3 regions of the Streptomyces sp. NPDC002092 genome follow, and region 1 is predicted to be linked to each of the others. Evidence: riboswitches for the same ligand, from Rfam matches in the RefSeq annotation. Region 1 holds a riboswitch; each other region holds the start of a gene.
The links. Region 1 has a riboswitch for cyclic di-AMP ahead of ACWCRD_RS27775 (M23 family metallopeptidase). Riboswitches for the same ligand answer to the same signal wherever they lie in the genome.
Positions count from the first base shown of each region.

Region 2: linked by a shared signal. The riboswitch ahead of ACWCRD_RS25370 (M23 family metallopeptidase) and the one ahead of ACWCRD_RS27775 (M23 family metallopeptidase) in region 1 are both predicted to bind cyclic di-AMP.
Region 3: linked by a shared signal. The riboswitch ahead of ACWCRD_RS36990 (M23 family metallopeptidase) and the one ahead of ACWCRD_RS27775 (M23 family metallopeptidase) in region 1 are both predicted to bind cyclic di-AMP.

Region 1 covers NZ_JBSFDG010000012.1:234,161-239,075, reverse strand. The annotation lists gene ACWCRD_RS27785 (M16 family metallopeptidase) at 1-915, shown strand, start outside; gene ACWCRD_RS27780 (M16 family metallopeptidase) at 912-2,300, shown strand; cyclic di-AMP (ydaO/yuaA leader) riboswitch at 2,504-2,700, shown strand; gene ACWCRD_RS27775 (M23 family metallopeptidase) at 2,713-3,477, shown strand; gene ACWCRD_RS27770 (GntR family transcriptional regulator) at 3,664-4,356, shown strand; gene ACWCRD_RS27765 (HPr family phosphocarrier protein) at 4,497-4,778, opposite strand.
Region 2 covers NZ_JBSFDG010000011.1:94,012-98,926, reverse strand. The annotation lists gene ACWCRD_RS25385 (TetR/AcrR family transcriptional regulator) at 1-51, shown strand, start outside; gene ACWCRD_RS25380 (SGNH/GDSL hydrolase family protein) at 174-959, opposite strand; gene ACWCRD_RS25375 (DUF6250 domain-containing protein) at 1,121-1,834, opposite strand; gene ACWCRD_RS25370 (M23 family metallopeptidase) at 2,354-3,253, opposite strand; cyclic di-AMP (ydaO/yuaA leader) riboswitch at 3,258-3,425, opposite strand; gene ACWCRD_RS25365 (alpha-galactosidase) at 3,733-4,915, opposite strand, start outside.
Region 3 covers NZ_JBSFDG010000020.1:146,739-151,653, forward strand. The annotation lists gene ACWCRD_RS36975 (alginate lyase family protein) at 1-573, shown strand, start outside; tRNA gene ACWCRD_RS36980 (tRNA-Met) at 674-747, shown strand; gene ACWCRD_RS36985 (PP2C family protein-serine/threonine phosphatase) at 878-1,963, shown strand; cyclic di-AMP (ydaO/yuaA leader) riboswitch at 2,128-2,284, shown strand; gene ACWCRD_RS36990 (M23 family metallopeptidase) at 2,297-3,322, shown strand; gene ACWCRD_RS36995 (aldo/keto reductase) at 3,431-4,381, shown strand; gene ACWCRD_RS37000 (PrsW family intramembrane metalloprotease) at 4,394-4,915, opposite strand, start outside.

The DNA of each region.
Region 1 (4,915 bases):
CTCGCCTACCCGGAGGGCCACCCCTACCACCACACGCCGATCGGCTCGATGGCCGACCTGGACGCGGCGACCCTGGAGGACGCGCGCGCGTTCTTCCGCACGTACTACGCGCCGGGCAACGCCGTCCTCTCGGTCGTCGGGGACATCGACCCGGAGCAGACGCTCGCCTGGATCGAGAAGTACTTCGGGTCCATCGCCTCGCACGACGGGAAGCCGGAGCCCCGCGACGGCTCGCTGCCCGAGATCATCGGTGAGCAGCTGCGCGAGGTCATCGAGGAGGAGGTCCCGGCGCGCGCCCTGATGGCGGCCTACCGGCTGCCGCAGGACGGCACGCGCGAGGCGGACGCCGCCGACCTGGCGCTCACCGTCCTCGGCGGCGGCGAGTCCTCCCGCCTGTACAACCGGCTGGTACGGCGCGACCGTACGGCCGTCGCGGCCGGATTCGGCCTGCTGCGGCTGGCCGGAGCGCCCTCCCTCGGCTGGCTGGACGTGAAGACCTCCGGGGACGTCGAGGTGCCGGTCATCGAGGCCGCCATCGACGAGGAGCTCGCCCGGTTCGCCGCGGAGGGCCCCACGGCCGAGGAAATGGAGCGCGCCCAGGCCCAGTTGGAGCGCGAGTGGCTGGACCGGCTCGGCACGGTCGCGGGCCGCGCCGACGAACTGTGCCGCTTCGCCGTCCTCTTCGGCGACCCGCAGCTCGCCCTCACCGCCGTCCAGCGCGTCCTGGAGGTGACGGCCGAGGAGGTCCAGGAGGTCGCCAAGGCCCGCCTGCGCCCCGACAACCGCGCGGTGCTCGTCTACGAGCCGCTCTCGCCCGAGTCCGCGGAGCACACCCAGGACGAGGACTTCCCTGAAGACCCCGAGTCCGAAGCCACGGTGGAAGCCACCGACCAGAACGAGGAGGCGGCCAAGTGACCGAGCTCGCCACGATGCAGTTCCACCCGCAGCCCCGGGCGGGCGAGGCCAAGCCGTGGGCCTTCCCGTCCCCCGAGCGCGGCGCGCTCGACAACGGCCTGACCGTTCTGCGCTGCCACCGCCCCGGCCAGCAGGTCGTCGCCGTCGAGGTGCTCCTTGACGCACCTCTGGAGGCCGAGCCGGCCGGTTTCGAAGGCGTCGCCACGATCATGGCGCGGGCCTTCTCGGAGGGCACCGACAAGCACTCCGCCGAGGAGTTCGCCGCCGAGCTGGAGCGCTGCGGCGCCACCCTCGACTCGCACGCCGACCACCCGGGCGTACGTCTGAGCCTGGAGGTCCCGGCCTCCCGTCTCGCCAAGGCACTCGGTCTGCTCGCCGACGCCCTCAGGGCGCCCGCGTTCGCCGACAGCGAGGTCGAGCGGCTGGTCCGCAACCGCCTGGACGAGATCCCGCACGAGCTGGCCAACCCCTCGCGCCGTGCCGCCAAGGAGCTCTCCAAGGAGCTGTTCCCGGCGACCTCGCGCATGTCGCGCCCGCGCCAGGGCACCGAGGAGACGGTCGAGAAGATCGATGCGGCGGCCGTACGCGCCTTCTACGACCGCCATGTCCGGCCCGCCACGGCCACCGCCGTCATCGTCGGCGACCTCACCGGCATCGACCTGGACGCGCTGCTCGGCGACACCCTGGGCGCCTGGACCGGCTCCAAGGCCGAACCCCGCGCCGTGCCGCCGGTGACCGCCGACGACACCGGGCGGGTGATCATCGTCGACCGTCCCGGTGCCGTCCAGACGCAGCTGCTCATCGGCCGCGTCGGCGCCGACCGGCACGACCGCGTGTGGCCCGCCCAGGTGCTCGGCACGTACTGCCTCGGCGGCACCCTCACCTCGCGCCTGGACCGCGTCCTGCGCGAGGAGAAGGGCTACACCTACGGTGTGCGCGCGTTCGGCCAGGTCCTCAGGTCCGCCCCGGACGGCTCCGGTGCCGCGATGCTCGCCATCAGCGGCTCCGTCGACACGCCGAACACCGGCCCGGCGCTCGACGACCTCTGGAAGGTGCTCCGGACCCTCGCCGAGGGCGGCCTCACCGACGCCGAGCGCGATGTCGCCGTACAGAACCTCGTCGGTGTGGCGCCGCTGAAGTACGAGACCGCGGCTGCCGTCGCGAGCACGCTGGCCGACCAGGTCGAGCAGCACCTGCCCGACGACTACCAGGCCACGCTGTACCAGCAGCTCGCCGCGACCGGCACCGTGGAGGCCACCGCGGCGGTCGTGAGCGCCTTCCCGGTGGACCGCCTGGTGACGGTTCTCGTCGGTGACGCGGCGCAGATCAAGGAGCCCGTCGCGGCGCTCGGGATCGGTGAAGTCACCGTGGTGTCGGCCGAGTAGCGGCACGCGCGCGTGGGAGGGCCCTGGTGAGGGATGCGTCACCAGGGCCCTCTTATGTCCGAATTGGCAGAGAATCGAAGGAGAGTTGCCTGTCTGCCCTGTGGGATGCGCTACAAACGCCGTGATCCGTTTGGGGATTGAAAGCGGCCCCGCTTAGCGTCTTCCGGGCTGTCCGTCAGGCACCGCGCCGCATCCGCGGCACCGGACAGCCATCGCCGAGTCCCCGTACGGCGCGAGCCAGGGGAGCCGGGGACCCGCCCTCCTGTCGCCGCCTTCGCGGCTGGAGGGGCCCAAGTCCCTGGGGTGAATCGGACGCCCGCGCGTGCAGCGAGGGGGTCCGTAGGAGACCTTCCTGCTCCGAACCCGTCAGCTAACCCGGTAGGCGAGAGGGAAGGAAAGGACCAGCCACCACATGGCGTTCACGCGCGCCACCGGGAAGCACCGTCGTCCCGCACGGATGCACCGCACCACCACCCGTGCCGCCGGGGTCGCGGCCCTCGCCGCCACCGGCGTCATCGGCAGCCTCGCAGCCCCCGCGCTCGCCGCCGACAACGCCGTCGAGCAGACCGGCCTCACCCCCGTCATCACCATCGGCAACACCATCGCCGACAAGATCGACGCCCAGGCCGACGCCCAGAAGCAGGCCGCTGAGGAGGCCGCGCTCAAGAAGGCGGCCCTGGAGGCGGCACGCGAGAAGGCCGCCGCCCAGGCCAAGCAGGAGCGCGAGGCCAAGGAGCGCGCCGCCCGCGAGGCCGAGCGCAAGCGCCTCAACACGTTCGTGGCGCCGATATCGAACTCGTACGTCTCCACCGGCTACCGGGCCAGCAGTTCCCTGTGGTCCTCCGGCAGCCACACCGGCATCGACTTCCACGCCGCGAGCGGCACGGCCGTCCACGCGGTCGGCGCCGGCACCGTCGTGCAGACCGGCTGGGGCGGCGCCTACGGCAACCAGATCGTGATCAAGATGAACGACGGCACGTACACCCAGTACGGCCATCTGTCGTCCATCGGCGTCTCGGTGGGCCAGACGGTCACCCCGGGCCAGCAGATAGGCCTCTCCGGCGCGACCGGTAACACCACCGGACCGCACCTGCACTTCGAGGCCCGCACGACGCCCGAGTACGGCTCGGACATCGACCCCGTCGCCTACCTGCGCTCGCATGGCGTGAACGTCTGACGACGGATCGCAGGATCTGCTGAAGCCCCGGCTCCCGAGCCGGGGCTTTCGGTGTTTCTGCCGCCCCGCTGTCCAAAAAATATCCATGGATTCCAACCCGCCGTCGGAAATTCCGGCTCCGTGCAATAGAGTCACCGATACACGTCAATCATCGACGTTTCACGGGGATTAAGTCGGAGGTCGGTCATGCGTATTCCGGCGCACTCGGTGTGCACGGCGATCCGGGACGACATCGTCGCCGGTGTCTACGAGCGCGGCAGCCGCCTCACCGAGGAACTCCTCGCGCGCCGCTACGGCGTCTCGCGCGTCCCCGTGCGCGAGGCCCTGCGCACCCTGGAGGCCGAGGGCTTCGTCGTGACCCGGCGGCACGCGGGCGCGTGCGTCGCGGAACCCACCGAGCAGGAGGCCGCCGACCTGCTGGAGATGCGCATGCTGCTGGAACCGCTCGGCGCCTCCCGGGCCGCCCAGCGGCGCACCGACGCCCATCTCAAGGTGCTGCGCGGCCTGGTCAGACTGGGCCAGGAGCGGGCCAGGAGGGGCAGCAGCGAGGATCTGCGCTCCCTGGGTGGCTGGTTCCACGAGACGCTCGCCCAGGCCTCCGGCAGCCCCGCGTTGACCTCGATGCTGACCCAGCTGCGCCACAAGATCGCCTGGATGTACGCGGTGGAGGCGCCGGCCAACCCCGTGGAGTCCTGGGCGGAGCACGGCGCGATCGTCGACGCCGTGGCCCGCGGCGACAGCGAGCGCGCGCGGGTGGTGACGACGCTGCACACCGAGCGTTCGAGCGCGGTGCACCGGCTGCGGTTCGGCGGCCCGGAGCGGGCGAACGGTGTGAGGAACTCGCAACATGCCGTAAACATGTCGGGCCTGCGGCATTAACACGCGCGCCGTATACAAAGAGGGAACAATTCGCGGGGGCATTATTTCTGCTGCCCGCGATCGATAATTCCACCGCCCCTGCGCGGAAAAAGCAAAGGGCCCGCCCGGCAATTCGGACGAGCCCTTCTGTGGTGCCGTGATCAGACGGTCTCGGGAAGCTCCTCGAGCCCCTCGGAGACCAGCTTCGCCAGCCGGTCGAGGGCGACGTCCGCACCCTCGGCCTCGGAGGCGAGGACGATCTCCTCGCCGCCCTGGGCGCCCAGGCCGAGAACGGCCAGCATGGAGGCCGCGTTGACGGGGTTTCCGTCGGCCTTGGCGATCGTCACCGGGATACCTGCGGCCGTGGCGGCCCGGACGAAGATGGAAGCGGGGCGGGCGTGGAGGCCCTCGGCCCAGCCGACGTTGACGCGGCGCTCAGCCATGTGATGCTGCCCTTCAGAGTCTCAGGGTTGTCTAGACCAGTTTCCCACACGTGAAACGTCTCCGGAGCGGTTCTGTGTCCCGTCCGGGGTGGGCGGTCGGGCCGCGGCCTCGGCCCGACTTCCGTCCTTGTTCTCTT
Region 2 (4,915 bases), on a different contig from region 1:
GCCCGCGAACTGGGGCTGGAGCGGGCGGCGTTGACGGCTTCGGAGCACTGAGCCCCCGCACCGGGCGGGGGCTCGTGCCACCGGGCCGCTTCACCGCCCGCCGCAGCGAGGCCGCTCCCAAGCCATCACGAGCGCCCCGCCCAGCACGGTTTCAGGCGACCATCAGGCAGCCCTCAGGCCACCGAAGCGATCCGCATCTTGATGTCGTCCGGCGACAGCGCGCCCTTCGCCGTGACGTGGTCCCCGGACGACTCGCCGCGCAGCCGGCGGCCGATCCACGGCACCAGGTACTCGCGCGCCCAGTGCACGTCGTCCCGTCGCACCTCGAGGGTGCCGCGCGGCGGGAGCGGTGGCCAGGGCTGATCGGGGTCGGCCGGCACCTCGAGACCGAGGACCTGCCCGGCGCGCAGCGCCACGCGCGTGTGCCCGTCGGGTGAGAGGTGGAGGCGGTCGCCGTCCCACGCCCTGCGGTCCTGGACGGTCTTCAGGGACCACAGGTCCAGGACGGGACAGCCGTACCGGTCGGCGATGGCCCGGACATGTCCGTTGTAGGTGGCGATCTTGCCGCGCAGGTGCTTGAGCACGGGAACGCCACGGGTGTCGAAGCCGGTGGTCACCATGACCGTGCCGGCGACTTCGGTGAGCTTGGCCACCGCCCGCTCGAAGCGCTCGGCGACCTCGTCGGGGTCGGTGCCGGGACGGATGATGTCGTTGCCGCCCGCACAGAAGGAGACCAGGTCCGGCGCCAGTTCGACGGCCTGCGGTACCTGGTCCTCCACGATCTGGTCGAGCAGTTTGCCGCGCACGGCGAGGTTCGTGTACCTGAAGTCGCCCTCGGGTCGCCGGTCCGCGAGAAGTACCGCGAACCGGTCGGCCCAGCCGACGAACGCCCCGTCGGGGCCGGGGTCGCCGACGCCCTCGGTGAAGCTGTCCCCCACCGCAACGTACGACCCGATCACTGATCTGCTGTCACTCTTCGAATCGTCTGCCACATCGACCATGATTCACCTTCGAATGTGACCTACGCGACCGTAGGAAGGGGTTGACGCGCGGTGAGATAAGCCACTTCTAAAGTGTTCGCCAAGCCTGGAATAACCCTCCGACCAGGGATGTTGAGGCGTCAGCGATATTGTGGGGCGAGCCGCCGGACCCTGAAGTCGGCGATCCGGAAATGGCTCCATGTGGTCCGGAAGGCGAAGTGCCCCCTTGTGTACGGCTGCTGGTCCATGTAGTCGAAGACGAGCCGCCCGTTGTTCCACCAGCGGACCGTCGAGCCGTCGGAGACGATACGGACGCGGTTGGGTTCGTTCGCGACCAGGAGCGGCTCCGTGTAGTCGTAGATCAGCGGACGGACACCGGGTTCCCCGACATAACGGCGCAGCCGGGTCGTGGTGTTCGTGTTGGCGCCGTAGCCCACGTAATACGTCTTGAGGTGGTCGTACTCGGCCAGTGCCCCGCCGCGGTGGGTGGCGAAGAGGTCGTCCGGAGAGCGGACGTCGGTGGCGTTCCAGAAGTTGTTGAGGTCGGACACGCGGTCGTTCGCGCCGCCTTCCGAGACGGGCGTCGCCGTGTACTCGATGACGTACGACCCTTCGAGTCGCTGTCTGAACCAGACCGTGGCCCCGGCGGGTACGTCGACATCCAGCACCCCTCGGGAGGCGGTGACGGTGCCGCCCTGCTCCAGTTCGACGACCCACTTGCCGAGGCCGTGGCGGAAGTCGTCGCAGGCCATGAGGCGGCCGCGGGGCGAGGCACTGGCGGCGGTTGCGGGGGCGAGGGCGGCCAGGGCGGCGCCGGCGGCCAGCGCTCCGAATGCTCTACGGGTGCTCGTCACGGGAGGCGGCTCCTTGGTGTGGGGTGAGGGGTGGGTCCGAGAAGGGTGAGCAGGTGGCCGGCCACTTTGCGGGGGCCCTGGACACTGGGGTGGAGGGTGCCGTCGAAGTCCCTGTCCGCCGCGGACAGTCAGTCAGTGGTGTCGACGAAATCGGTGCGCAAGCCGACCAGTTCACCGACCACGGCGGCAATGTCGTCGGCGTGAGCTCCGTTGAATCGGCAGAGCCGTACGCGCTGTCGTTGGTGCACAGGTTCACGAGATCACATCGGCCTGACGGTGCGTCGATCGACGCCGGGCACGGGAACCTCCGTAGGCCTCGGAAGGCAAGGGTGGGGAAAGCGCTTTCATCGCTCCGGAGATCACTGTGCCCCGCCCCTCCCCCGACTGTCGACACCCATGCAGTCCCCGCCACAAGAACGCAACACGGCGAACGTGCACACAGCCGGACACACCGAAGGCCGGACCCGGGGATCGGGGTCCGGCCTTCGGCGGCGTGTCAGGCAGGTGGTTCCGAGGGGGTCAGCCGACGCCGACGCCCTTCGAGCGGAGGTAGGCGACCGGGTCCACGTCGGAGCCGTAGTCGGGCGTGGTGCGGATCTCGAAGTGCAGGTGCGGGCCGGTCACATTGCCGGTCGCGCCGGAGAGGCCGAGCTGCTGGCCCTCGGCCACGGTCTGGCCGGCGGAGACGGAGATCTGGGACATATGGCCGTACTGGGCGTAGTAGCCGTCGGCGAGCCTGACGACGACCTGGTTGCCGTAGGCGCCGCCCCAGCCCGCGGAGACGACGGTGCCCGCGCCGACTGACTTGATGGAGGTGCCGGTCGGGACGACGAAGTCGACGCCGGTGTGGTAACCGCTGGACCACATGCTGCCGGCCACGTGGTACCCGGTGCCGATGGTGCCGCCGATCACCGGGAGGGTGAAGCCGGTCGGGGCGGACTCGGAGGCCTTGGTGGCAGTCGCCTTGGCCGCCGACGAGGACGTCTTCGAGGCGGACGAGGGCGACGACGCGGTGGTGTCCTTCGCGGCCTTCCGGCCGATCGTCAGCTTCAGGCCCGGGTGGATCAGCGACGGGTCGTCGCCGACGGCCCGGCGGTTGTCCGAGTAGAGCCTGTGCCAGCCGCCGGCGACATGCTGCTCGTCGGCGATCTTCGAGAGGTAGTCGCCGGTCCGCACCGAATAGGTCCGCACGCCCGCATTGCCGGCGACGCTCTTGTGGGCCGCCTTCTTCTCGGCGACCGGAAGGGACTGGACGGCCTTATTCGAAACCGTCTGGGAAGCGGACTGAGTGGTGGCGGCATGGGCGCCGGTGGCCCCGATGAGCGGGAGAGCGAGTGCGGCGCCACCGGTTCCGGCGACGGCGATGGAGCGAGTGAAGCGCTGGGGCTTCGGACGGCGGTGCTTACCCTTCGCGGGCATGACGAATTCCTCTCCGGCGCCTGCGAGGTGAGCTGTCGGGTTCGGGCTGGAGATGCCCGGCCGCGCATGCGACGCGGCTTTACCCCTAGCCGTTCCGGAGACCGGAACAGGCAGTTGTACCTGTGGGTCCCCCGCTCCTGCCGTTCACGGGTGAGTTCTGCGGGCACCGGGCGGCGGCAGGATTGGGCGTCCGTCCGGATTGGTGGCGAACGTAAGCGACCAGGACGCAAAGGAACAAGTGCCGGTTCCCCGAGAATGCATTTCTATTGATCCCTTGAGAGAAAACCCGGTGACCCTGCGTGAATTCCCGGGTGATCGTCTCCGTCAAACGTCCTTGTAAAGCACCTGAATTACGTGGACATGACGCGCCACGCACCGTCACGGATATGACGCTCCTCACGTGCCCCTGCTCCAGGATCCCCTATTCGGGAGCGAGTTGGAATGAAGAGGCAGAAGAAGCGCCAATCCGGACAGAAGGCTCAGATGCGCCGCAGACGGAAAACTGCCGCGTCGAGGTCACCGCGCAATCCGGTACGCAGTCCGTGATGCAGCAATACGGCACCACTGTGGATTTCGCCTGTTTCAGGGCATTCATACGAGGCTGTCGAGTCGAGGCCCCGCAGTCGCAGCGCCGGTACGGGCTCGCCATGGCTCTGCGCCTGGAGCCAGGCCAGGACGACCGCCTCGTCCCCGCGCACGTACTGCACCGCACTCAGCCCACCCCGCGGCGGCCGCAGCCGGTAGAGGTCGCCGTGCTGCACCAGCGGCCGGATCTCCTTGTAGAGGGCCACCCATTCACCGGCCTCGGCGAGCTCCTCCTCGGTCCACCGGGTGAGGTCGCCGCCGACCCCGAGCACGCCGGCCATGGAGCTCACGAACCGGAAGCGCAGCGAGCTGACCCGGCCGTTGAGCTGGGTGTTCGGGCTGTCGGTGACCCAGGCGGCCATCACCCGCGCTGGATGGATCTGGCTGAAGCCGTGCTGGATGGCGAGCCGGTCGAGCGGGTCGGTGTTATCGGAGGTCCACACCTGGTCCGTACGGCTCATGATCCCGAGGTCGATGCGGCCGCCGCCGCCCGAGCAGGACTCGAAGGCGACATTCGGGTGGGCCGCCCGCAGCCGGTCCAGCAGGGCGTACAGAGCACGGACATGATCGACCCAGAGGCGCTGCGGGTAGGGCTCCCCGGGCCAGCCCGCGTCGGTGAAGCAGCGGTTGAAGTCCCACTTCACATAGTCGACCGGGGCGCTGGAGAGGAGTGCGTCGAGCTGCTCCCAGAGGTATTCCTGGACGTCTTCCCGGGCCAGGTTCAATACGAGCTGGTTGCGGAACTCCGTCCGCTTTCGTCCCGGTTGGAACTGCACCCAGTCGGGGTGGGCACGGTAGAGGTCGCTGTCCGGGTTGACCATCTCGGGCTCGACCCAGATGCCGAACTGCATGCCGAGGGCGTGCACGTAGTCCGCGAGGGGTTTGAGGCCGTTCGGGAAGCGGTCCCGGTTGACCGTCCAGTCGCCGAGTCCGGCGCGGTCGCTGGTGCGCTTGCCGAACCAGCCGTCGTCGACCACGAACAGCTCGACGCCGATCGCCGCGGCCCGCCGCGCGAGGGCGCCCTGCTGCTCCTCGGAGATGTCGAACTCGGTGGCCTCCCAGGAGTTGAACAGCACC
Region 3 (4,915 bases), on a different contig from region 1:
ACCGACGCCGCCATCGGGATCGCCGTCTTCACCGACGACCACAAGACCTTCGACACCGCCGTCAAACGCTTCCGCGGCCTGGTGCCCGACTACTTCTATCTGCGCAAGGACGGCAAGATCCCGCTCACCCCGGCCGGCTCCGACGCCAACACCGTGCAGAAGCTGGAGACGTACTGGTTCAAGGAGACGAAGTTCGAGGACGGCATCGCGCAGGAGACCTGCCGCAACTTCAAGCACGTCGGCTACTCCCTCGCCGCCACCGCGCACATCGCCGAGACCGCCTGGCACCAGGGTGTCGACCTGTACGGCGACGTCAAGGACCGGCTGAAGGCGGCCCTCGACTTCCACGCCCGCTACGAGATGGGGGCCAAGCCTCCGCGGTGGCTGTGCGGCGGCAGGGTCGTCGGGAACATGGGCCCCGACCTGGAGGTCGCCCTCAACCACCTGGAGAACCGGCTCGGCACCCCCGTCCCGGCCGCCCACAAGCTGGTCGAGCAGACCCGCCCGGCCGGCACCGACGACCTCTTCGTCTCCTGGGAGACCCTCACCCACGCGGACAACCCGGCCGCCTGACGGAGGCCCTGCGGACCCCCGAAAAACGCAGGTGAACGGGAGCGGAGACAAACCCTGGCGCAGACAGCCCCGCGGATGGCGTATGCTGGTTACACAACGACGCGGGGTGGAGCAGCTCGGTAGCTCGCTGGGCTCATAACCCAGAGGTCGCAGGTTCAAATCCTGTCCCCGCTACTCAAGGCTCAGGGCCGGAGTCCAGTCACTGGACTCCGGCCCTGAGTGTTTCCCCCGGTCGGGGGCCTGAGTGTGCTCCCCCGGTCGGACCATCCGGCTCGCCCCGCGCCGCCGCACCGGGAAACCTGGAGTGGTGGAGCAGGAGGGGCCGATCTCATACGCACGCACCTTCGTGCGGCTGCTCCCGGCGCTGCTGATCGTCGGCGGGACCTTCTACGACTACCTCACCCCGTCGCGGTTCACGGCCGGCCCCCTCTTCACCGCCGCGCCCCTGGTCGCCGCCCCGCTCTACTCACGCCGCGGCACGGTCCTCACCGGCCTCGCGACCGTCCTCGTCGTCACCGCGATCCACGCCCAGGTGGGCATCCTCCTCCAGGTGGAGGCGATCACCGAGCTGGCCACCATCGCGACGGTCTCCGTCCTGGCCGTCCTCATCAACCTCCTCGTCCGCCGCAGCCGCGAGGAGCTCGCCTCGCAGCGCGAGATCGCCGAGGCCGCCCAGCGCGCGGTGCTGCCCGAACCCGCCGAGCAGATCGGAGGGTTCGCGATCGCGGCACGGTACGAGGCCGCGCAGGCGGACGCGTCCATCGGCGGCGACCTGTACGCCGTGCAGGACAGCCCGCACGGCGTACGGCTGGTCGTGGGTGACGTGCGCGGAAAGGGGATGGGGGCGGTGGCCGCCGTGGCCGTCGTCATCGGGGCGTTCCGGGAGGCCGCCGAGCAGGAGGCCACGCTGGAGGCGGTCGCGCAGCGGCTGGACCGGGCGCTGGCGCGCGAGGCGGCGCGGCGCGAGGGCATCGAGTTGTTCGAGGGGTTCACCACCGCCGTGCTCGCCGAACTCCCGCACGGCGAGGGCGTCGTCCGTATCGTCACCCGCGGCCACCCGCCCCCGCTGCTGCTGTGCCCCGACGGCACGGTGCACACCCTGCACGCCCGCGAGCCCGCGCTGCCGCTCGGCATGGCCGACTTCGGGAGCCGGCCCGACCGAGCGGAGGAGATCGCGTTCGGCAGCGGGGCCACGCTGCTGCTGTACACCGACGGGCTGTCCGAGGCGCGGGACGAGAAGGGGCGGTTCTTCGAACCCGCGGACCGGCTTGCCGGCCGGGTCTTCCACGAGCCCGCCGCGCTGCTCGTCACCCTCGCGCGGGAGGTGCGCAGATACGCCGGCGAGGCCATGGCGGACGACATGGCGCTGCTCGCCGTACGACGGCCCTGAGGTTCCTGAGGCGCGGTCAACTCGCCCGTTTTTCACCGTTCATGCGCCGTCTGTCCAGGTCAGAAAGGTTAATGATCAAGCGGAACACCTTGGAAACGACACCCCGGGTCTATTAACGTTCGATAACGCAGCGCGGTCGTCCCAGCCGTCACAAGAGGCGGCTCCGTGCGCACGCGCCGAATCCCGCAAGGGAACCGGGGAACCACCACCCTGGGGTGAATCGCGCCGACACCGCCGTGGCAGCACGGCAGGTATACGCGCGTAGGAGACCTTCCTGCTCCGAACCCGTCAGCTAACCCGGTAGGCGAGAAGGAAGGAAAGGAGCACGCCCACGTGGCGTCCAACCCGCCTGCCCCACAAGCCCCGTTCGTGCCAAGCACCGAACCCTTCGGATTCGCCGGCCGACGCACCGACGAGGGCCCCTGGGAGGAGTGGAATCCCACCGAGGACTCCATCGCCCCCATCCGCGGCCGGCACCGCGTCGCCAAGCAGCGCGGCGGGGGACTCGCCCGCAGCTCCACGGTCCTGGGCGTCGGCGTCATAGCCGCCGTCGGCGCGGGCGGCATGGCCAGCGCCAACACCGGCAAGCCGCCGGTGTCGATCTCCATGCCCGATCTCGCCTCCGTGAGCCATGTGTTCGGCGGCGGCTCCGACGCCCCCAAGGGCTCCGCGACCGCGCTCAGCGATGTCGCCACCACCTCCGTCGGCACCGCACAGGGCGCCAGGGGTGCCGGTGAGGCGCTGCGCGACCGGATCATGGCGCAGGCCGCGTCGCAGCAGGTCCAGATCGACAGCAAGAGCCAGGCGGCCGGCGAGGCGGCCCTCGCGAAGCAGATCGACGACGCCGCGGCCAAGGCCGAGCAGGACGCCGCGGCCAAGGCCGCCGCCGCGAAGGAGAAGGCGGAGGCGGCGGCCAAGCAGGCAGCCGAGGACGCGAAGCTCGCGGAGCTGGCCAAGCAGTACACGCTGCCGGTCGTCTCCTACACGATCACCGGCACCTTCGGTCAGGCCGGCTCCATGTGGTCCTCCGGCTACCACACGGGCCTCGACTTCGCCGCCCCCACGGGCACGCTCATCAAGGCCATCCACTCCGGCACCATCACGCAGGCCGGCTGGGCGGGCGCGTACGGCTACCGCACGATCCTCACCCTCGACGACGGTACGGAGCTCTGGTTCTGCCACCAGTCGTCGATCAGCGTCAGCGTCGGCCAGAAGGTCAGCACGGGTGACGTCATCGGCCGCGTCGGCGCCACCGGCAACGTGACCGGCCCGCACTGCCACCTCGAGGTTCACCCCGGCGGCCAGGCCACCGGCATCGACCCGATGCCGTGGCTGCGCAGCAAGGGCCTCAACCCCTGACACCCGTACGCTCTCCGTCCGTACCCGGAGTGCCGTAGTCCGCTTGTTTACGGGATTTTTGCGCCCGCCGCGGAAGACCGGCCCCCGGGGCGGGCGTTGACGTAGACCATGACTTCTCCTTCTCTGCGCAAGCTCGGCTCCTCCGGCCTCGAGGTCTTCCCGCTCTCCCTGGGCGGCAACGTCTTCGGCTGGACCGCCGACGAGCCCACCTCCTTCGCCGTGCTCGACGCCTATGCGGCCGCCGGCGGCAACTTCGTCGACACCGCCGACTCCTACTCGGCCTGGGTCGACGGCAACCAGGGCGGCGAGTCCGAGACGATCATCGGCAAGTGGGTGAAGGCGCGCGGGAACCGCGACGACGTGGTCATCGCGACCAAGGTCAGCCAGCACCCCGACTTCCAGGGCCTGTCCGCCGCCAACATCAAGGCCGCCGCCGAGGCCTCGCTGCGCCGCCTCGACACCGACCACATCGACGTCTACTACACCCACTTCGACAAGCCCGAGGTGCCGGTCGAGGAGATCATCGGCGCGCTCGACGAGCTGGTGAAGGCGGGCAAGGTCCGGCACATCGCCGCGTCCAACATCTCCGCCGACCGGCTGCGCGCCTCCCTGGAGTTCTCCGACCGCGAGGGCCTGGCCAAGTACGTGGCCCTGCAGCCGCACTACAACTTGGTCTCGCGCGACACGTACGAGGGCGAGCTGCAGGACGTGGCGGCACGCTACGGCCTCGCGGCCGTCCCCTACTTCTCCCTCGCCTCCGGCTTCCTCACCGGCAAGTACCGCCCGGGCGCGAAGGTCGACAGCCCGCGCGCGGGCGGCGCGGCCAAGCACCTGGAGTCCGAGCGCGGGCAGCGGGTCCTGACCGCCCTCGACGAGATCGCCCAGGCCCATGACGCCCCGGTCGCCACGGTCGCCCTGGCCTGGCTCGCCGCCCAGCCGACGGTCGCCGCCCCGATCGCGTCCGCGCGGACGGTCGAGCAGCTCCCGGCGCTGCTGGCGGTGGGCGAACTGACGCTCACCGAGGCCGAGGTCGCCCGCCTGACGGAGGCGTCGGCCTGACCCCCTCGGGTCCTACGACCGGTACGGGTTGTACGCGGGATTCGGCACCGCCGGGTACCCGTACGCCCCGTACACCGGCCAGGGCGGCGGCGCCACCGGCACCGGGGGCGCCGTCATCCGCGCCGCGTGGTCCAGCGCCGGGCGCGCCACCTCGCGGCGGCGCCACAGCTCGTGCAGCAACTCCCGTTCCCTGACGACGAAGTCGGCGCCGGCGCGGCCACGGCGCCCCCGGTGCCGCAGGAAGGCCAGGGAGGTCGCGTACGCCTCGTACCGGGCGACCTCGCGTGCGGCGGGCTTGCCGAGGTGCTGGGCGGCGTGTTCGCGGGCCAGCCGGCGGGCCCGCATCGAACCGAGGGCGTAGGGCTCGGCGGGGGTGAGCCAGCCCGCGACGGCGTAGGCGGGCAGTTCCTCGCGCACGGTGCGCAGTTCGCGCTGGCGGGTCCAGATCACCAGCCAGGTCAGCAGGCCGAACGCGGGCACCATGAAGGCCGCGTACACCGCGAAGAAGCCGTACTCGCCGAAGTTCGAGGAGCC